DNA from 2 places in the Arenimonas aestuarii genome. Region 2 is predicted to be linked to the other one. Evidence: predicted binding sites of a transcription regulator. Region 2 holds the regulator's gene; the other holds the start of a gene.
What was found. Region 2 encodes sigma-54, which starts transcription at its own class of promoters, with help from an activator protein. Its sites were predicted from a motif close to TGGCACGNGCNTTGC; they were not measured.
Positions count from the first base shown of each region.

Region 1: a site for sigma-54 is predicted at 6,252-6,266, ahead of glnA (type I glutamate--ammonia ligase). Genes of this name have one in related genera too.

Region 1 covers NZ_BAAGTW010000006.1:255,224-266,165, forward strand. The annotation lists gene ACYVJH_RS10725 (phospholipase D family protein) at 1-154, shown strand, start outside; gene ACYVJH_RS10730 (YkvA family protein) at 262-870, shown strand; gene ACYVJH_RS10735 (hotdog fold thioesterase) at 926-1,306, shown strand; gene ACYVJH_RS10740 (lysophospholipid acyltransferase family protein) at 1,365-2,156, shown strand; gene ACYVJH_RS10745 (YheT family hydrolase) at 2,162-3,190, shown strand; gene ACYVJH_RS10750 (tetratricopeptide repeat protein) at 3,201-5,219, shown strand; gene ACYVJH_RS10755 (undecaprenyl-diphosphate phosphatase) at 5,245-6,039, opposite strand; gene glnA (type I glutamate--ammonia ligase) at 6,308-7,717, shown strand; gene ACYVJH_RS10765 (GNAT family N-acetyltransferase) at 7,792-8,247, shown strand; gene ACYVJH_RS10770 (hypothetical protein) at 8,304-9,515, shown strand; gene ACYVJH_RS10775 (GntR family transcriptional regulator) at 9,597-10,004, shown strand; gene ACYVJH_RS10780 (ATP-binding cassette domain-containing protein) at 10,001-10,885, shown strand; gene ACYVJH_RS10785 (ABC-2 transporter permease) at 10,882-10,942, shown strand, end outside.
Region 2 covers NZ_BAAGTW010000008.1:242,927-253,868, reverse strand. The annotation lists gene ACYVJH_RS13115 (DUF2066 domain-containing protein) at 1-400, opposite strand, end outside; gene purM (phosphoribosylformylglycinamidine cyclo-ligase) at 518-1,549, shown strand; gene purN (phosphoribosylglycinamide formyltransferase) at 1,552-2,229, shown strand; gene ACYVJH_RS13100 (DUF3108 domain-containing protein) at 2,222-2,938, shown strand; gene murA (UDP-N-acetylglucosamine 1-carboxyvinyltransferase) at 2,935-4,194, opposite strand; gene ACYVJH_RS13090 (BolA family protein) at 4,208-4,453, opposite strand; gene ACYVJH_RS13085 (KpsF/GutQ family sugar-phosphate isomerase) at 4,524-5,525, shown strand; gene ACYVJH_RS13080 (KdsC family phosphatase) at 5,534-6,073, shown strand; gene lptC (LPS export ABC transporter periplasmic protein LptC) at 6,070-6,627, shown strand; gene lptA (lipopolysaccharide transport periplasmic protein LptA) at 6,611-7,117, shown strand; gene lptB (LPS export ABC transporter ATP-binding protein) at 7,117-7,836, shown strand; gene ACYVJH_RS13060 (RNA polymerase factor sigma-54) at 7,868-9,292, shown strand; gene hpf (ribosome hibernation-promoting factor, HPF/YfiA family) at 9,425-9,751, shown strand; gene ACYVJH_RS13050 (PTS sugar transporter subunit IIA) at 9,755-10,225, shown strand; gene hprK (HPr(Ser) kinase/phosphatase) at 10,230-10,942, shown strand, end outside.

The DNA of each region.
Region 1 (10,942 bases), on a different contig from region 2:
GCGTGAAGGCTGCAACCCGCTGCCACTGGGCGACCCCCGCTTTTACGAGTGTTACCAGGATGTTGGCGCCTTCCCGGAGGTCGACCTGCCCCTGAAAACCGTCTACACGCGCATCGTGACGGCCTTTGGCGCCGGCCTGGTGCCCATCCTCTAGCCCGTCGGCGGCCCTGGCCGGATCCGCCCCGCATGGCGTTCGATTGACGCTGCCTGCAGCCCGGCCTAGGCTGCGCGTTCCTGTACACGTCTGCCGGAATAGCCCGCATGCCCCTCTCGATCAGCTTCGAACTCTCCGACCGCGACCTCGCCCACTTCACGAAGGCCATGGAATCGGCGCGCGCTTCGGCCGGCAACAAGTCCGCCGACGAAATCGTCACCGCCGCGGCCGGGCTGCTCAAGGGTGCCGAAATCGCCGAGCTGCCCGACTTCATCGTCGAGCGTCTGGACCGCCTGGACGCCATGATCGCCATGCTGCGCGACGATGGCTGGCACCTGCCCGAGGACGACAAGCAGCGCGTGCTGTCGGCCCTGGTCTATTTCGCCGATCCAGCCGATGTCATCCCGGACAACGTGCCGGTGCTGGGCTACTTCGACGACGCGATCGCCATCGAAATGTGCGTCAAGGATCTCAAGCACGAGCTCGATGCCTACGACGAATTCTGCGAATTCCGCCAGGGCGAGGCCGAGCGCCGCGGCCTGGATCCGGCCAAGGCCGGCCGCGCCGACTGGCTTGAGGCCCGCCGCGACGAACTCGTTGACCGCATGCACCGCCGTCGCAACCGCGAACTGGGCGGTGGTTACGGCGACAGCTCGGGTTACGCGCGTCGCGGCTACACCTCGGCCTACCGACCGGGCATGCTGCGCGTCCGCTGATCCACGCGTGAGCGACCCGTTCCGCCAGCGGCCCGGCATTGATTCCCTGAATGCCATGTTGCCCGGCACCGCGCCGGGCAACCTGGGCATCGTGCTGACCGAACACGGTCCCGACTTCCTGCGCGCCACCATGCCGGTGGACCAGCGCACCAAACAGCCCTTCGGCCTGCTCCACGGCGGGTCCTCGGTGCTGCTGGCCGAAACCCTGGCCAGCCTGGGCGGTTACCTGTGCCTGGATCCGGGCTCGGGCCAGCAGCTGGCGGGGCTGGAAATCAACGCGAACCACCTCAAGGCCGTCACCGAGGGCGAAGTGACCGGCACCGCGCGTCCGATCCACCTGGGCCGCACCACCCAGGTCTGGGAAGTCCGCATCGAGGACGCCGCCGGCCGCCTGGTCTGCATTTCCCGCATGACGGGAGCCGTCGTCGGTCGCTGAACGTCGCGTACCCCGGCGTCGGGTGTGGCCGGGCCCGTGTTGCGGCACAATGCCGCCAATGTCCGTTATCACTGAAGCGACCCGCCCGTCGCGCGACTGGCGCCGGCCGCTGCGCTACCTCTGGCGATTCCCGTTCCTGGTGCTGCACCTGCTGGTGGGGCTGCCGATCACGCTGTTGCTGATCAATCCGATCAGCGCACGCATCGAGGTGCGCGGCGAACGCCTTGACCACCTGGCCGTTCGCCTGTGGTCGGGCATGCTCATGCGGATCTTCGGTTTCCGGCTGCGCCGCTACGGCACGCCCCTGCCCGGTGCGGTGATGTTCGTGGCCAACCACGTCAGCTGGATCGACATCGAGCTGATGCACAGCCAGCGCATGATGGGTTTCGTGGCCAAGGCCGAGATCGCCCGCTGGCCCCTGGTGGGCTGGCTGGCCAGCCGCGGCGGCACCATCTACCACCACCGCGGCAACAACGATTCCCTGCACGGCGTGATGCACCAGATGGTGCAGCGGCTTGAACAGGGCCTGTCGGTGGGCGTGTTCCCGGAGGGCCGCACCACCCGTGGCGACGCCATCGCCACCTTCCACGCGCGCATCTTCCAGCCGGCGGTGCTGGCGGGCGTTCCGGCGCAGCCGGTGGCGCTCAAGTACGGCCTGCGCGGCAGCGCCCAGACCATCATCGCCTTCGGCGAGCGCGAGAACTTCTTCCAGAATTTCGTGCGCCTGCTCGGCGAGCCGGGCCGGGTGGCGGAAGTGCACTTCCTCGAGCCGGTGGCCGCCAGCGAAGACGGCCGGCGGCGCATGGCCGACACCTGCCGCGAGCGCATCATCGCGGCCATGGCGGGCTAAGGCGCATGACCCGGTCGGTTGGCTACCGCCCGCCGCGCTGGCTGCGCAACCCGCACCTGCAGTCGCTGCTGAGCTCGACGCCGCTTCGCCGCGCCGCCGGTGAACGCGCCATGCGCCGGCTCGGCGCGGTCACCACCGAACACCTGATTGAAGTCGAAGACGGCGTGCGCCTGCAGGGTTTCCACAGCGCCCTGCCGGGTCGTGACCCGGCCGGGCTGGTGCTGCTGCTGCACGGCTGGGAGGGCAGCGCCGATTCGAGTTACATGCGCCACACCGCCGCCACGATGCTGGCGCGCGGCTTCGACGTGTTCCGGCTCAATTTCCGCGACCACGGCGATACCCACCATCTCAACCCCGACCTCTTCCACTCCTGCCGCCTGGCCGAAGTGGTGCAGGCGGCCGGCGAAGTGTCGCGGCGCTTCCCGGCGCGGCCGCTGCTGGCCGCGGGTTATTCGCTGGGCGGCAACTTCGCGCTGCGCCTGGCGCTGGCGGCCCCGGGCGCCGGCGTGCCGCTGGTGCACGCCGCGGCCGTGTGCCCGGCGATCGACCCGGCGGCGGTGCTGCGCACGCTCGAAGGCGGGCCGCGCTTCTACCACTGGTACTTCATGAAGAAGTGGCGTCGGTCGCTGCAGCGCAAGCGCCAGCTGTTCCCCGAGCTGCACGATTTCGGCGACGACGTGCTGGCCATGGACATGCGCGCGCTGACCGGCTGGATGGTGCAGCGGCACACCACGCTGGGCGGCATCGACGATTATTTCGAAGGGTATTCGGTGTCCGGTGGGCGCCTGGCCGCCCTGCAGGTGCCGGTGAGCGTGCTGGCGGCGGCCGACGACCCGGTGATCCCCGTGGACGGGTTCCCGGGCCTGCAGCTGCCGGCCCACTCCTGCCTGGAAATCGCCGATTTCGGGGGCCACTGCGGATTCCTCGAGGGCCTGCACCTGGGCGGCTACGGCGAGCGCTGGGTGGCCGACCGGCTGGAAGCCGCGGCCCGGGAGGCCGGGGCGGCTACAATGGTCGTTTCCGCGCCTGCCTGAAGACTCCCTCATGATCGTCGACATCATCGAAGCCATGCGCCGTGGCGACATCGCCGCCGCACTGGCCACCGCCCGCGACACCCTCGCCGCCGAGCCCGAAAACGCCGCCGCCCACCACCTGCTGGGCGTCTGCCTGCAGCAGAAGGGCGACCTGGCCGGGGCCCGCAAGGCGTTTGATCGCGCGCTTGAACTGGCCCCCGACGTCGCGGCCCATCATTTCAGCCTGGCCACCCTGAAGCTGGCCGAAGGCGACGCCGCCGGTGGCATCCGCGGCCTGCAGGAGGCGCTGGTGCTGGACCCGAACCAGCTGGGTGCCTACGTGCTGCTGGCCCACCTGGCCCTGGGCCGCGGCGACCAGGCCGAAGCCGAGCGCAACCTGCGCCTGGCCCAGCGCGTGAATGCCGAGCACCCGCAGGTGCGCGTCATCGAGGGTTACCTGGCCCAGGCCCAGGGAGACGGCGACAAGGCGCTCAAGTGTTTCACCGCCGCCGCCGAAGCCGACCCCAACCTCGCGGCCGCCCAGCTGGCCCTGGGCCAGGCTTACCTGTCGCGCGGCATGTGGCCCTTCGCAGAGCAGGCGCTGGTCAATGCCCTGCGCCTGGACAATTCGCGTGCCCCGTCCACCCTGCGTGCGCTGGTCGAAGCCCGCCGCCGCCAGGGCAAGGCCGAAGAAACCCTCGCCGCCCTGGACGAGCTGATCGCCGTCGCGCCGGCCGACCCGATGGCCCGCGTGCTGCGTTCCGAACTGCTGATCGACTACGGCCGCGAGGCCGACGCCGTGACCGACCTGTGCGCCGTGCTCGACGCCCATCCGACCCAGGCCCCCGTGCTGGGCCAGGCCGTGGCGCTGCTGGTGCGCAGCGGCCGCCCGGACGAAGCCAAGGTCCGCGCCGAAGCCGCGCTGGAAAAGGCGCCCGACCAGGCCGAACTGTGGAAGGTGCGCCTGAACGTGGCCGGCATGCTGGGCGAGGAAGCCAAGCCGGTGCTGGACCGTTGGTTCACGGCGATGCCGGAATCGGCGGCCTGCCTGGAAATGCTCAGCGCCTACCACGAGGCCCAGGGCCAGCTCGACCAGGCCGGCCAGTTCGCCGACCAGGCGCTGGCGATCAATCCCGACCTCTACGCCGCCAACCTGTACAAGCTGCGGGCCGAATTCCGCGACGACCCGGCCCTGTCGCTGGCCCGCGCCGAGCGCCTGCTGCCGCAGGCCAAGGATGGCCCGGCCCGGCGGACCCTGCTGGGCTGGCGCGGTCTGTCGCTCGACGCCCTGGGCCGCCATGCCGAAGCCGCCGAGGCCTGGCGCGAGATGGTGCGCCACCCGGTGCCCGGCCAGATCCTGCCGCCGCCTGCGGTGCCGGCCGACGAGGCCCCTGCCGGCAAGATCGACGGCCTGCTGCTGTGGTCGCCGCCCGGCGTGCGCGCCGAATACCTGCTGCGCCAGGCCAAGTCCCAGCTGGGCCCGAAGCTGCGCCTGGACCGCATCGGTAGCGAAGCCGACGGCGACGGTTACGGACTGCGCCGCCGCGCCCCGGGCCACCCGGAAGCGGGCACCGCGGCGCGCTGGGAAAGTTCGCTGCGTGCCGCGGGACTGGAGCCGGCGGAATCCCGCGACTGGCTGCCGCACGTGGACGCCTACACCTTCGCCACGCTCGGCGGGGCCAAGGTGCTGGTGCTGCTGACCGACCCGCGCGACGCGCTGCTCAACTGGATGCTGCACGGCAGCCTGCAGAACTATCACTTCCTGCCGGAAATCGGCCGCTCGGCGCAGTGGCTGGCGGCCGTGCTCGAGGCCGTGGCCGACGAGGCCGAGGTTTCCGGCCGCATCGACCTGGTGCGCCTGGATGCCGATGCCGGCGAAGCCGCGCAGCGCATCGAGCAGGCCCTGGGCCTGGAAAGCCCGCTGCCGGGCCTGTTCGGCCCCGGCCAGCGCCTGCCGGCCGGTCATTGGCGCCACTACCGCGAGAGCCTGGCTGAAGAATTCGCCCTGCTCGCGCCGGTGGCCGCGCGCCTGGGTTACCCGGCCGAATAAAACGCGGTCACCGCCGCGCGGGCGCTCAGCCGCCCGCCGGCAGGCCCAGCAGCAGCGCCGCGCCCAGGCCGATGCGGTACCAGGCAAAGGGCGTGAAGCGGTGGTTGGCGATATAGGCCAGCAGCCAGCGCACTGCGGCGAAGCCGGTGACCGTTGCGGCGACGAAGGCCACGGCCAGGCTGGCCCAGTCCTCGTCGCCGGCCCCGCCTTCGATCACGGTTTCCATCAGCGCGTAGCCGCTGGCCGCGAACATGGTGGGAATGCCCACCAGGAAAACGAACTCCGCCGCCGCCGGCTTGCGGTTCAGGCCCAGCAGCATGGCCATGAAGATTGCCGCGGCCGAGCGCGAGGTGCCGGGAAAGACGCCGGCCAGCACCTGGGCCAGGCCCACCGCCACCACGATCGCCCAGGTCACCTGGCTGCTGGGCGGGCCGCGTTCGCCCAGGCGTTCGGCCACCAGCATCCAGACGCCGCCGATCACCAGCGCCCAGGCCACGGGCGTCACCGTTTCCGGCAGCTCCCAGCCCATCAGTCGAACCGGCAGGCCGACCACGGCCGTCACGGCGAAGGCGCCCAGGATCTTGAGCAGGTAATCGCGCTCCTCCGGCTGCCGCCAACCGGTGGCCAAGGCCAGCAGCCGTTCGCGGTAGACCAGGGTGATCGCCAGGATGGCCCCGGCCTGGATGCTGATGTTGAACAGGTCCGAGCGCGCGCCCAGCCAGTGCTGGGCGATGAGCAGATGGCCGGTGCTGGAGATCGGCAGGAATTCGGTCAGGCCCTCGATGATGCCGAGCAGCAGGGCGGTCAGCAGGTCGGTCACGGCAGTCCGGGTGGTCTTGGAGGCGCCCAAGCATAACCGCCGCGCCCGCCCGTCCCGGGTGGTCCGCAAGGGACGCCAGCCCCGAGGGATTTCCGGGGCAAAGTCCCTCCGGGAGGGAAATGTGCTTTTCAGTCGCACCACAACAGTGCAGGCCGGATCCTGGGTCCAGGCCGCCAGCATTACGGATCAATGACTTGGCGGCGGTTCGGCCTTGGCACGCCCCTTGCAGCTACCCCAACGGACCCAAACCCTGCCAGGAAGTCTTCCCATGCCCTACAGCCATATCGAAAAGCTCATCAAGGACCACGACATCGAATTCGTGGACCTGCGTTTCGCCGACCCGCGCGGCGTGCAGCACCACGTCACCTATCCGGTCTCGATCGTCGAGCCGGCGCTGTTCGAGGACGGCAAGATGTTCGACGGCAGCTCGATCTCGGGCTGGAAGGGCATCAACGAGTCCGACATGGTCCTGCTGCCGGACCCGGAAACCGCGCTGGTGGACCCGTTCACCGCCGACCCGACCATCATCCTGGTCTGCGACGTGCTCGACCCGGCCACCATGCAGGGTTATTCGCGCTGCCCGCGCGGCGTCGCCAAGCGCGCCGAGGCCTACCTCAAGGCCAGCGGCATCGCCGACCAGGCCTTCTTCGGCCCCGAGCCCGAGTTCTTCATCTTCGACTCGGTGCGCTACGCCAATGAAATGGGCAACACCTTCTTCGAGATCGATTCCGAGGAAGCGCACTGGAACAGCAAGAAGAAGTACGAAGGCGGCAACACCGGCTATCGCCCCGGCATCAAGGGCGGCTACTTCCCGGTCGCGCCGACCGACACCCTGCACGACATCCGTGCCGAGATGTGCAAGCTGCTCACCGAAGCCGGCATCGAAGTCGAAGTGCACCACCACGAAGTGGCCAACGCCGGCCAGTGCGAGATCGGCACCAAGTTCAATTCGCTGGTGAAGAAGGCCGACGAGCTGTTCACGATGAAGTACATCATCAAGAACGTCGCCCACCGCAACGGCAAGACCGCCACCTTCATGCCCAAGCCCATCGTCGGCGACAACGGCAGCGGCATGCACGTGCACCAGAGCCTGGCCAAGGGCGGCACCAACCTGTTCACCGGCGACGGTTACGGCGGCCTGAGCCAGATGGCGCTGTGGTACATCGGCGGCGTGTTCAAGCATGCGCGCGCGATCAACGCCTTCGCCAATGCCTCGACCAACAGCTACAAGCGCCTGGTGCCGGGCTTCGAGGCGCCGGTGATGCTCGCTTATTCCGCGCGCAACCGCTCGGCCTCGTGCCGCATCCCGTACGTGTCGAACCCGAAGGCGCGCCGCATCGAAATGCGCTTCCCGGACCCGGTGCAGTCGGGCTACCTGACCTTCACCGCGCTGATGATGGCCGGCCTGGACGGCATCAAGAACAAGATCGACCCGGGCGCGCCGAGCGACAAGGACCTCTACGACCTGCCGCCGGAAGAAGAGAAGAACATCCCGACCGTCTGCCACTCGCTTGACCAGGCGCTGGAAGCCCTGGACAAGGACCGCGAGTTCCTCAAGGCCGGCGGCGTGATGACCGACGACTTCATCGACGGCTACATCGCGCTGAAGATGCAGGAAGTGACCAAGTTCCGCGCGGCCACCCACCCGCTGGAATACCAGCTGTACTACGCCATCTGACTCTCCTCCACGGAGTCTTGTCCGATGCAGGCGGCCCGGGAATTTCCCGGGCCGCTTCATTTGCAGGTGCCGCCATGCACATCGAACCCGATGACCTCACCCGGCCCCAGGTGCACGCCCTGCTGGCCCAGCACCTCGCGCAGATGCGCTCGCAGTCGCCGGCCTGCAGCGTGCACGCGCTGGACATCGATCGCCTGCGTGCGCCGGGCATCACCGTCTGGACGGCCTGGGACGGCGACACGCTGCTGGGCTGCGCCGCGCTCAAGCAGCTGACGCCCCGCCATGGCGAGATCAAGTCCATGCGCACGGATCCGCTGCAGCGCGGCAAGGGCATCGGCCGGGCGATGTTGCTGCACCTGTTCGACGTCGCCCGGCAGCGCGGCTACGACCGACTCAGTCTGGAAACCGGCGCCACGGATCATTTCCTGCCGGCCTTGCAGCTGTACGCGTCGGCCGGCTTCCAGCGCTGCGGTCCATTCGCAAGTTACGACGAAGACCCGCACAGCATTTTCATGACCAGGCTGCTCTGAAGCAGGTCCGCGGCGCGCCGGATATCATCGGGGTACCGACTTCGAGGGAGTGTCACGTGGCCCGTTGGTCCAAGTTCCTGTTCTTCACCCTGCTCACCCTGGTCGTCGCCTACCTGCTGGCGGTGCCTGCGCTACGCTGGATCGCCTACGGAGAAGACGAGCAGGCGGCCGTCGCCCTGATGCGCGACCTGCCGGCGCCGCCCGAGGGGGAGAACGGCTTCAAGTACCTCGCCTACGCCGGCAAGGACGCGCCGGACGAGGCGCTCGATGCCGCACTGGCCGCCGACGTGGCCGCCTTCGCGGAGTACCACGAGCGCTCAGCCGAACACTTTGCCAGCGGCAAGGATACGGCGCTTGAGCCACCGGCCACGCCGGGCGCCGACAGTCTCCCCAACCTCGATGCCGTGTCGGCGCCTGAATTCGCCTGCAGCTTCAGCCAGGAAGACTGTCCCGCTGCGCTGCGCGGCCACGAAGCCGTCGCCCGCGCCTGGCTGGACGCGGCCGCGCCGCGCACCCGTCGCGTCGAACAGGCCCTGGCCTCGGATCACCTGGCCAACCCTTACGCCCTCAATGTCGCCATGCCGTTCCCGGGCTACCAGCAACTGCGCCTCCCGCTCAACGAGATCGCGCTGCAGGCCCTGGAAGGCGACGTGGCCACGGCGTTGCCGCGCGCCTGCGGCCTGCTGGCCAATGCACGCAAGCACCTGCGCAACGACGGCCTGCTGATCGACAAGGTGGTGTTCGCCGCGCTTACGCAGGGTGCGTCCGACCTGCTCCTGCGCGTGCACCGTCTCGACCCCTCCGAACAGCTGCCCGATGATTGCGCTGCGGCCATCGCGCCGGTGGACATCAATGATTTCCAGGTCTGCAATGCGCTGCGCGGCGAGTTCGCGATGTTGTCCGAGTTTTCGCAGCAGATGGACGAAGCCAATGCGGGCTGGCGCGCGCCCGCGCACTGGCTGCTCAGTAGCCAGCGGCTGCAGGACGGGTGGGTGGCCAGCGGGCTGGCGCCTTATTGCACGCCGGAGGGCCAGGCCGCCATCAGCCAGGGCAGGATCCCCAGGACCCGGGCACGTGACTATGACCCGGTCTCGATCGATTTCTGGGCTGCGCCGATCAGTCACGTCCTGGCGTCCATGAGTTACCCGGCCTACGGCGACTACCAGCAGCGCCTGCTTGATCATGCGCAGTCGCTGCGGGCCAATCTGGAGGCCCTGGACAGGATCGAGCCGCCGGCGTCGACAGGGGAGTCGTCGGCCGCCGACTAGCGTCGCCCCACGGGCGGCTTGCGACGGGGTCCGGGACTGTGCATACTGTGCATATCACAGCAGCACAGTAAGCCCCCGCCCGTGGAACTCTTCCTCTCGGCCAGCGACCCGCGGCCCATGTACCAGCAGATCGTCGACCAGGTCACCGCCAAGGTGATGGCCGGCGACTGGGCGCCCGGCCAGGCCCTGCCGTCCATCCGTGAGCTGGCGGCAGCCAGCCACGTCAGCGTCATCACCGTGCGCCGCGCCTACGAAGACCTGGAGCGCGCCGGCGTCATCGCAACCCGGCAGGGCAAGGGCTCGGTGGTCGCCGAACGCGCCGACCTGCCCACCGTCCTGATGCACGACGAACTGCAGCGCCAGCTCGAGGCGCTGCTGGCCATCGCCACGCGCCTGGGCCTGTCCCGCGCCGACCTGCATCGTTTCCTGGACGCGGCGGCCGACGCGGCCGATGCCCACCCCGACTCCCCGAAAGGACCCACGCCATGACCCCGGCTTTTTCCCTGACCGGCATCGCCAAGCGCTATCCGCACTTCGCGCTGCAGGACATCACGCTGCAGCTGCCCGAAGGCCAGGTCATGGGCCTGGTGGGCGTCAACGGCGCCGGCAAGACCACCCTGCTGCGCCTGCTCACCGGCCTGGCCGCGCCCGACGCCGGCCAGGTGCAGGTGCTGGGCCATCAGCTGCCCGACGCGCAGGTCGCCGCCAAGCGCGACATCGGCTTCGCCTCGGAAGACATGCGCCTCTACCGCGGCCAGAGCCTGCGCTGGCACATGGACCTGGTGAAGAACATCTACCCGGGCTGGGACGAAAGCTACGCGGGCGAACTGGTGAAGCGCTTCGACGTGCGGCCCGATCAGGCCGTGGGCGGTTTTTCGCACGGCCAGCGCGTGAAGGCATTGCTGCTCTTGTGCCTGGCCCGCCGCCCGCGCCTGCTGCTGCTCGACGAACCCACCACCGGCCTGGACCCGGTCGCCCGCATCGAGGTGCTTGAAGCCCTGGCCGACGTGCTGCGTGACGAGCAGCGCAGCGTGCTGTTTTCGTCGCACAACACCCACGACATCGAGCAGCTGGCCGACAGCATCACCTTCCTGCACCAGGGCCGCCTGGTCGCGTCGGCGGACAAGGACCGCTTCCTGGAAAACTGGCGCCGCATCACCTGCCAGGGCGCGCTGCCTGCCGACATCGGCGATTGGCCGGACATCGCCAGCGCCCGCGCCAACGGCAGCCTGGTCGAGATCAAGGCGCGTGCCTGGCGCGACGACCTGCCGGCGCGGCTGGCCGCGAGCGGGCTGCAGGTGCAGCGCAGCGATCCGATGAGCCTGGAAGACATCTTCGTAACCGCCGTACGTTCGGGAGCCGTGGCATGACCCTCAACTTCCCCGTCATCCGCCTGCTGGTGGCCAAGGACTGGCAGCTGTTCCAGA
Region 2 (10,942 bases):
CGCCGCCGATGGCGGTATTGCCCTGCTGGTCGGACACGCCTTCGGACGTACGCTCGTCCAGGACGAAGCCAGCGGCCTTGGGCAGGGCCCGTCGCACCACCGGATTGGCGCTGGCCAGTGGCTCGCCGGTCAGCTTCACCAGCACCTGGGCCAGGGCCCGGGCGGTGGCGGCGCGGCGTTCGCCGGATGACTGGCCCAGCAATTCGCTTTCGCCGGTGTAAAGCGCCATGTCGCGCGGGGCCGGGGCGTCGGCCAGCAGGTCGGCGGCGTCGGCCGGGGTCCCGGCGGCAGATTCCTCGGGCAGCGGTACGTCGGGCGCCTGGGCCTGCGCGGCGGCGAAGGGCACGACCATCAGGGCCAGCAGGGCGGCGAACAAACGGGCGTTGGGGCGTGGGCGCATGGACTCGGCGGCGTGCGGGGCAGGCTGGAATGGTGCCGGATAGGGGCCGGCACGTCCATGTCGGCCGTGCCATGGCCGGCTGGTAGAATGCCGGCCTTTCCCAGCGCCGGACCTGCCGTGACCACGCCCACTCCCCTCACCTACCGCGACGCGGGTGTTGATATCGACGCCGGCAATGAACTCGTCGAGCGCATCAAACCCCTGGTCAAGCGCACCTTCCGGCCGGAAGTGATGGGCGGCCTGGGCGGCTTCGGGGCGCTGTTCGACCTGGCCGGCAAGTACCGCGAGCCGGTGCTGGTTTCGGGCACCGACGGCGTGGGCACCAAGCTCAAGCTGGCCCAGCAGCTGGGTCGCCACGACAGCATCGGCATCGACCTGGTCGGCATGTGCGTGAACGACGTGCTGGTGCAGGGCGCCGAGCCGCTGTTCTTCCTGGACTATTTCGCCACCGGCAAGCTCGACGTCGACACCACCGTCGCCGTCGTCTCCGGCATCGCCAAGGGCTGCGAACTCGCCGGCTGCGCCCTGATCGGCGGCGAAACCGCGGAAATGCCCGACATGTACGGCCCGGGCGAATACGACCTGGCCGGCTTCACCGTCGGCGCCGTGGAGAAATCGCAGCTGCTTGACGGCGCCAAGGTCCGCGAAGGCGACGTGCTGCTGGGCATCGCCTCGTCCGGCCCGCATTCGAACGGTTATTCGCTGGTGCGCCGCATCTACGACCGCGCCGGCCGCCCGGCCGATCTCGACGTCGGCGGCGTCAAACTGGTGGACGCGCTGATGGCGCCGACCACCCTGTACGTGAAGCCGGTGCTGGAACTGCTGGGCAAACACGAGCTGCACGCCATGGCCCACATCACCGGCGGCGGCCTGACGGAAAACATCATCCGCGTCATCCCCGAGGGCCTGGGCCTGGACATTGAAGCCTCGGCGATTCACCTGCCGCCGGTGTTCGACTGGCTGCAGCGCGAAGGCGCGGTGGCGCGCGAGGAAATGTGGCGCACCTTCAACTGCGGCATCGGCTTCGTGCTGGTGCTGGCCCCGGGCGACGTGGCCGCGGTATCGGCCGACCTGCAGCGCCTGGGCCTGGCGCACCGCGCCATCGGCCAGGTGGTGAAGGCCGGCGCCGAGCGCGTGCGCATCGGCTGAAGATGTCCGGATACCGGATCGCGGTACTGGCCTCGGGACGCGGCAGCAACCTGCAGGCGCTGCTGCGCGCGATCGCCGACGGCCGGCTGCCCGGCCAGATCGCGGGCGTGTTTTCGGACAAGCCAAAGTGCGGCGCGATGGCCATTGCCCGTGATCACGGCCTGCACGCCGTCGCCCTGAAACCGCGCGACTACGCCGATCGGGCCAGCCACGATGAAGCGCTGTTCAGCGCGGTGGCCGGTGTTCAGCCCGACCTCATCGTATGTGCGGGATACCTACGCATCATCACCGACACCACGGTGCGCCGATTCGAGGACCGCATGATCAACCTGCACCCTTCCCTGCTGCCCCGCCATCCAGGCCTGGACACCCACGCCCGCGTCCTCGCCGCCGGGGAAACCGAGCACGGCGCCAGCGTGCACGCCGTTATTCCGGCCCTGGACGCCGGCCCGGTGCTGGCGCAGGTGCGCCTGGAGGTCGGCGCCGACGATACGCCCGACACGCTGGCCGACCGCCTGTCGCCGCGTGAACACGCCCTGCTGGTGGCCTGCACCGCCGCGATCGCCGGCGGCCGCGCCCGCCTGGACGATGGCCGGTGGCTTTTCGATGGCCAGGCGCTGGACCGGCCGCTGCGGCTTGACGCCAGGGACGAGCTGCAGAGGGAGACGGCACATGCGTAACGTCCTGCGTGGCCTGTTCGCCGCCGGGGCGCTGGCCTTGCCGCTGCTGGCCGGCGCCGCGTCGCCGCCCAAACCCTTCAGCGCGGACTACGAAGTGCGCCGCAACGACCAGCACATCGGCACCGGCCAGGTGTCGCTGCAGCGCCTGGGCGACGGTGTCTATGAACTGGTGACCCGCAGCCAGGCCACCGAAGGCCTCGCGGCGCTGGCGGGCATTGAACGCGAGGAACGTTCGCGGCTTCGCTGGACCGGCGACGGCCTGGAGCTGGTGAGTTACCAGATGCAGCAAAAGGCCGCATGGAAAAACCGCGAGGAGCGGCTTTCGGTGGATCGCGCCGCCGGCCAGGCCAGCAGCCACTGGAAGGACCAGTCGGCCTCCTACGCGGCCCCGGCCGGCCTGCTCGACCCGCATGGCACCACCGCGGCGATCATGGTGGCGCTGGCGGCGGGCGAACGCGGCTCGATGGACTTCCCGGTGGCCGGCCGCCGCGGCGTGGAAACCCAGACCTACCGCGTGGCCGCCGCCGTGCGCCTGCGCACCGCCATCGGCACCGAACGCGCCCTGCGCGTGGAACGCCAGCGCGGCGCCGACAACGGCCGCGTCACCAAGCTCTGGTTCGCCCGCAACCATGGCTGGCTGCCGCTGCGCATCAAGCAATACGAATCCGACGGCGAGACGCTGGACCTGCGCATCACCGCCATTCGTTAGCTCGGCAGGCGGCGGATCTTGGCGCCGAGGGTGCCGAGCTTTTCTTCGATGTTTTCGTAGCCGCGGTCGATGTGGTAGATGCGGTCGACCACGGTTTCGCCCTTGGCGACCAGGCCGGCCAGCACCAGCGACGCCGAAGCGCGCAGGTCGGTGGCCATCATCGGCGCGCCGGTCATCTGCGCGACGCCGCGGATGATGGCCGTGTTGCCCTCGATGCGGATGTCGGCGCCCAGGCGCTGCAATTCGTTGAGGTGCATGAAGCGATTTTCGAAGATCGTTTCCGTGATCACGCCAACGCCCTCGGCGATGGTGTTGAGCGCCGCGAACTGCGCCTGCATGTCGGTCGGGAAGGCCGGGTACGGCGCGGTGGTCAGGTTCACCGACTTCGGCCGATTGCCGCGCATGTCGACGGTGATGCTGTCGGAGGTGACGGTGAGATGCGCGCCGGCCTCTTCGAGCTTCACCAGCACCGCGTCCATGGTGTCGGCGCGGGTGCGGCGCGCGGTGACGCGACCGCCGGTCATGGCGCCGGCCACCAGGAAGGTGCCGGCCTCGATGCGGTCGGGCAGCACGTCGTAGTGGATGCCATTGAGGCGGTCGACGCCGTGCACGACGATCCGGTTGGTGCCGGCGCCCTCGATGTCGGCGCCCATGGCGATCAGGCAGTTGGCCAGGTCCACGACCTCCGGCTCCATCGCGCAGTTTTCGAGCACGGTCGTGCCCTTGGCCAGGGCCGCGGCCATCAGCACGTTCTCGGTGCCGGTGACGGTGATCATGTCGAACACATAGCGGCCGCCGCGCAGGCGCTCGGCGCGGGCCTTGATGAAGCCGTTCTCCACGCTGACCTCGGCGCCCAGCGCCTGCAGGCCGCGGATGTGCTGTTCCACCGGCCGCGAACCGATCGCGCAGCCACCGGGCAGCGAAACCTCGGCATGGCCAAAACGCGCCAGCAGCGGACCCAGCACCAGGATCGAGGCGCGCATGGTCTTCACCAGCTCGTACGGGGCCACGGTGGAGGTGATGAAGCGTGGGTCGGCGGTGATGGTGAGCTTTTCGTCGACCATCAGCTGCACGCCCATCGCGCCCAGCAGTTCCATGGTGGTGGTGACGTCGTGCAGGTGCGGCACGTTGCCGATAGAGATCGGGCCGTCGGCCAGCAGCGTGGCCGCCAGGATGGGCAGCACGGCGTTCTTGGCGCCGGAAATCTGCACGTCGCCGTTTAGCGGCTCACCGCCGGTGATTACGATCTTTGCCATGTGGTCTGGGGTCTCAGGCCTGGGCGGCCTTGTCGGCTTCTTCGGGGGTCAGGGTGCGCAGGGCCAGGGCGTGGATCTCGCCGCCCATCCTCGCGCCCAGCGTGGCATAGACCATGCGGTGGCGCGCCAGCGGCAGCTTGCCGGCGAAGGCATCACACACCACGGTGGCCTCGAAATGCACCCCATCGTCGCCGCGCACCTGGGCGCGGGCGCCGGGCAGGCCGGTTTCGATGAGTTCCTGGATGATCTGGGGATTCATGGGCGAGCGGGGCGCGACGGGCGCGCAGGCCTTACAATGCGGCCCCGCATCATACTCCCTGCGCCCGCCCATGAATGCCCCCCCAGCCGCACTGGCAGCCACCGACGAGGCCCTGATCGCCAGTGGCCGCGCCGTGATCGACATCGAGTCGCAGGCCCTGGACGCCGTGAAGGGCCGCCTGGGCGGCGACTTCGCCGCCGCGTGCCGGCACATCCTGGCCTCCACCGGCCGGGTCGTCTGCACCGGCATGGGCAAGTCCGGCCACATCGCCACCAAGATCGCCGCCACCCTGGCCTCCACCGGCACGCCGGCCTTCTTCATGCACCCGGGCGAAGCCAGCCACGGCGACCTGGGCATGGTGACCGACGCCGACGTGGTGCTGGCGCTGTCGAACTCCGGCGAAAGCGACGAAATCCTGTCCATCGTTCCTTCGCTCAAGCGCCAGGGCAACGTCCTGGTCTCGATGACCGGCCGCCCCGGGTCCAGCCTGGCCCGGCTGGCCGATGTGCACCTGGACGCCAGCGTGCCGGCCGAAGCCTGCCCGCTGGGCCTGGCGCCAACCTCGTCCACCACCGCCGCCCTGGCGCTCGGCGACGCACTGGCGGTGGCCCTGCTCGAGGCCCGCGGCTTCACGGCCGAAGACTTCGCCCGATCGCACCCTGCCGGCGCCCTGGGTCGCCGCCTGCTGTTGCGGATCCGGGACGTCATGCACACCGGCGACGATGTCCCGATGGTGCAGGTCGACGCCAGCACGTCCGACGCGCTGCTGGAAATGACCCGCAAGCGCCTGGGCATGACGGCCGTCGTGGATGCCGATGGCACGCTGAAGGGCGTGTTCACCGACGGCGACCTTCGCCGCTGCCTGGATGACGAGGACACCGACCTCAAGACCACGCCGGTCAGCCAGCTGATGGGCCGCTCGCCCAAGTCCATCGGTGCCGAGGCGCTGGCCATAGAGGCCGCGCACCTGATGGAAGAGCACAAGATCAGTGCGCTGGTGGTGCTCGACACCGAACGCCGGGTGATTGGCGCCCTGAACATTCATGACCTGTTGCGCGCACGCGTGGTGTGATCGAACCGATGACCCTTTCCGAATCCGACATCCGCGACCGCGCCGGCCGCATCCGCCTGGCCTGTTTCGACGTGGATGGCACCCTCACCGACGGCCGGCTCATCTACGACGGCGAGGGCCGGGAGTCCAAGGCCTTCCACGTCCTGGACGGCCAGGGCATGAAGCTGCTCGAGGAGAATGGCGTCACCGTCGCCCTGGTCACCGCGCGCCGCAATGCCGCCGTGCAGGCGCGTGCCCGCGACCTCGGCCTGCAGCATGTTTTCGCCGGCGTGAAGGACAAGGGCGCGGTGCTGCTGCAGCTGTGCGAAACGCTGGAACTGGCTCCCTCCGAGGCCACCCACATGGGCGACGACCTGCCCGACTTGCCCGCCCTGCTGCAGGTCGGCCTGGCTGCGGCGCCGGCCAACGCCCACCCCTGGGTCGCCGAGCGGGTGCACTGGCAGTCAAGCCGCCGCGGCGGCGAAGGCGCCGTGCGGGAGCTCTGCGACCTGATCCTGGACGCCAAGGGCCTGCGCCAGGCCGTGCTGGACCGGTTCGGCGTGGCATGAGCCGGCAGGCGCTCAACGTCGTGCTGTTTGCGCTCGCCCTCGGCCTGGGTGGCTACGCGGCGTGGCAGTGGCAGCGCAACCGGGTGCCGCCGCCCGAACCAAGCCAGCGCTCGGACTACGTGCTGCGCGAATTCGAGCTGACGGCGCTGGACGACGCGGGCGCGGAGTCCTTCACCCTGCGCTCTCCCTACCTGGAGCGCGACCGGGACGGCAAGAGCCTGACCATCCGTCGGCCGCGCTTTGCCTTCCCGAGTGATTCAGGCCGCTGGCAGGTCCGCTCCGACAAGGCCTGGGTGAGCCCCAAGGCCAGCGAAGTGCAGTTGCTTGGCGGCGTCAACATGGTCGGGCCGACCGAACCGTCAGGGCTGCGGACCCGCTTCACCAGCGACACCCTCTCGATATTCCCCAACGACCAGCGCGCCACCACGGATGACCGGGTTAACATCGACCGTGGCGAGTCCACCTTCGCCGGCACCGGCCTGCGGGTGGACTTGGCCGCCAAGCGTTTCCAGTTGCTCAACGACGTCAAGGGACACTATGCGCCACGCCAGTGAACTGCCGATCGGACTCCTGATCCTCGCCGCCCTCGTGCTGGCGCCGCCCGTCCTTGCCAAGTCCGGCGACCGCAACCAGCCCATGGACATCAGCGCCGACCGCACGGACGCCATGCTCGGTGACGACAGCGTCTCCACGCTCGAAGGCAACGTGCGCATCCGCCAGGGCACGCTTGAAGTGGACGCCGACCGCGCGGAAGTTCACCGCGCCGCCGGCGACATCAACCGCATCGTGCTCACCGGCAGCCCGGCGCGCCTGCGCCAGGTTTCCGACGCCGGCGAACCGATGGACGCCCGGGCCAACCGCGTGGTCTACCTGCTGGCCAACGAATCGATGATGCTCACCGGCAACGTCGTCATCACCCAGCCGCGCGGCAACCTGCGCGGCGAGACGGTGAAGTACGACATCAACACCGGCCGCATCGACGGTGGCGGCGACGGCGCCCGCGTGTCCATGCGCATCCTGCCCAAGTCCGCCGCGGCCGACTGATGCTCACCGCCACGGGCCTGGCCAAGCGCTACCGCTCGCGCCAGGTAGTGCAGGATTTCGCGATGGAGGTTCGCCCCGGCGAAGTCGTCGGCCTGCTGGGCCCGAACGGTGCCGGCAAGACCACCTGCTTCTACATGATCGTCGGCCTCGTCGGTCCCGACGCCGGCCGCATCACGCTCGACGGCCGCGACATCACCGCCCTGCCCATGCACCAGCGCGCCCGCCTGGGGCTGGGTTACCTGCCGCAGGAAGCCTCGGTGTTCCGCAAGCTCAGCGTGGCCGACAACATCCACGCTGTGCTGGAGCTGCGCGAGGACCTCGACGCCACCGGCCGCGCCAACGAACTGGCGGCGCTGATGGAAGAACTGCAGGTCGGGCACGTCGCGGAACAGACGGGCGCCAGCCTGTCGGGCGGCGAACGCCGCCGGGTGGAGATCGCCCGCGCCCTGGCCGCCCGGCCGCGCTTCATGCTGCTCGACGAACCCTTCGCCGGCGTCGATCCGATTTCGGTGGGCGACATCCAGAAAATCGTGCGCCACCTCAAGGCCCGCGGCATCGGCGTCCTGATCACCGACCACAACGTCCGCGAAACCTTGGGCATTTGCGACCACGCGTATATCCTCAATGCCGGCAGCGTGCTCGCCCGGGGAACGCCCGACGAGGTACTGGCCAATCCCGACGTGCGACGCGTCTACCTCGGCGATTCCTTCCGCCTGTAGCCACGGCGCCGCGCCCCCCCAGCGGAACGCCATGAAACCGACCCTTCAGACCCGACTTGGCCAGCAGCTGTCCCTGACGCCCCAGCTGCGCCAGGCGATAAGGCTCCTGCAGCTGTCGGCCCTGGAGCTGGAAACCGAGCTCAACCAGGCCCTGGAATCGAACCCGCTGCTTGAACGCGGCGACGAAGACCAGGGCGACGACCGCCCCGAAGGTGAAAAGCCCGACGAGCCCGGCCCCGAAGACACGCCGGGCGACGCCCCGGAGCCCGACGAGTTCGAGCCCGCCGAAGCCGATGAGTGGTACGAGCCCCCCGCCGGCGACCGCCGCCAGAACGACGGCGGCGAACCCGACGAGCTCACCGCCGCGGCGCCGGTTGACCTTCACGCCCACCTGGTCTGGCAGCTGCAGTTGAGCCACCTGGGCCCGCGCGACCTGGCGATCGGCCAGGCCGTGATTGAAGCCATCAATGACGACGGCTACCTCGAGGGCCCGCTGGCCGACATCCAGGCCGCCCTGCAGCCCGAGCTCGAGGTCTCCGAAGCCGAGATCGAAACCGTGCTGCACATCGTCCAGCACTTCGACCCGGTTGGCGCCGGCGCCCGCTGCCTGTCCGAATGCCTGTGCGTCCAGTTGAGCCTGCTCAGCGACGATACGCCGGGCCTGGCCCTGGCAAGCCGGCTCAGCAGGGACCACCTGGACGCCCTGGCCCGCCTGGGCGCGGACCGCCTGGCCGGCCAGCTTGGCGAGTCCGAGCTCGAAATGACCACCGCCGTGGCCCTGCTGCGCTCGCTCGACCCCAAGCCAGGCGCCCAGATCGGCGGCAGCGAGCCCGAATACATCGCCCCGGACGCCATCGCCTACCGCCAGAACGGCGTCTGGAAGGTCCGCCTGGCCCCCGGCAGCCGACCGCGACTGGCGATCAACCGCCACTATGAAGGTCTGATCGGCAAGGCCAGCCGCGAGGACGACAGCTACCTGCGCGGCCAGCTGCAGGAGGCCCGCTGGTTGATAAAGAGCCTGGAAACCCGCGCCGACACCGTCGAACGGGTGGCCCGGGCCATCGTTCGCCAGCAGTCGGCCTTCTTGGACCATGGCAACGAGGCCATGCGCCCGCTCACCCTGCGCGAAGTGGCCGAAGAGCTGGGCCTGCACGAGTCCACCGTGTCGCGGGCGACCACCCGGAAGTACCTGCGGACACCGCGCGGCACCTTTGAATTCAAGCACTTCTTCAGCTCGGGCATCGCCACCGACCACGGCGGCTCGGCCTCGGCCACGGCCATCCAGGCCATGATCCGGAAGCTTATCGAGGGCGAAAGCCCGCGCGCGCCGCTTTCGGACCAGAAACTCGCCGAAACCCTGAAGGCCGAAGGCATCCCCGTAGCCCGTCGAACCGTGGCAAAATACCGCGAATCCATGAACATCCCCGCCTCCAACGAGCGGCAGCGGCTGGCCTAAGGCCAAACCCAATGGCCAATGCCAGCCCAGGCGCGCGAATGCGCAGACTCCCCCAGGACTTGACCTCGGTCACGCCTCGTTATCGCCGGGCGTGATTACCTGTAGCTGTACCCACCAAGGAGGATCGTGACCATGCGGATCGACATCAGCGGCCACCAGATGGACGTCACCCCGGCCCTTCGCGACTACGTCAATGACAAGTTCGCGCGCGTCAACCGCCACTACGACCACCACGCCGAGGCCCGGGTCATCCTCTCCGTCGACAAGCTCGACCAGAGGGCCGAGGCCACCGTGGGCACCGCCGGCAAGACCGTGCATGCCGACGCCGTGGCCCCCGACATGTATGCCGCCATCGACTTGCTCGCCGACAAGCTCGACCGCCTGCTGCTCAAGCAGAAGGAAAAGATGACCGACCACCACCGCGGCGAATCGGCTGCCCGTTCGGACAGCTTCGGCTAGCCCGTGCACCTGCTCGACCTGCTCAGCCCGGGGCGCGTCGTCGCCCCGGGCCCGATCCCCGGCAAGAAGCGACTGCTCGAGAAGGCATCGGGCCTGCTCGCCGAGGGCAATGCGGACCTCGAGCGCGCGGTGTTCGACAGCCTGGTCGGCCGCGAACGCCTGGGCAGCACCGGCCTGGGCCACGGTGTCGCCATCCCGCATGGCCGCAGCGCCAAGGTTGCCACCGCCATCGGCTGTTTCCTTCGCCTTGCCGAGCCGGTGGATTTCGGCTCGCCCGACGGCATGCCCGTGGACCTGGTTTTCGCCCTGGTCGTACCCGAGCATTTTTCCTCGCAGCACCTGATGCTGCTCTCGCAGCTGGCCGAAATGTTCGGTGACGCCGGCTTCCGCGACCAACTGCGCGCCGCCAGCGACGCCGCCATCCTGCATGCCCTGCTGGCGGACTGGCAGGCCAGCCACCCCGAGGCCGGCTGAGCCCATGACCGACCGCCTGAGCGCCCGCGAACTCTTCGACGAACTGGGCGACCGGCTCGAGATGCGCTGGCTTTCCGGCCAACGCGGCAGTGAACGTCTCATCGAACGCGGCGAACATCTCTCGCGACGCCCGTCGCTGGCCGGCTACCTGAACGTCATCCACCCGAACAAGGTGCAGATCATCGGTTCGGCCGAACTGGCCTGGCTCGACGGCCTGGACGCGCGCACGCGCTGGGAAGTGCTGCTCAAGATCATGGAGTCGCGGCCCCTGGCGATGGTGATCACCCAGAACCAGTCCTGCCCCGCCGACCTGCGCGACGCTTCCGAAGAAAGCGAAACCCCGCTGTGGGTGTCGCCGCGCCGTGGCTACGAACTGCTCAACCTGCTGCAGTACCACCTGGCGCGCTCGCTGGCGCCGCGCATCACGCTGCATGGCGTGTTCATGGAAATCTATTCGATAGGCGTGCTGGTCACGGGCGACTCCGGCGCCGGCAAGAGCGAGCTGGCGCTTGAGCTGATCAGCCGGGGCCACCGCCTGGTTGCCGACGACGCGCCCGAGTTCACCCAGATCGCACCCGACGTACTCGACGGCACCTGCCCGGAACTCCTGCAGGACCTGCTGGAAGTCCGCGGACTGGGCGTGCTCAACATCCGCGAAATGTTCGGCGACACCGCCGTGAAGCGAAACAAGTACCTGCGCCTGCTCGTGCACCTTGA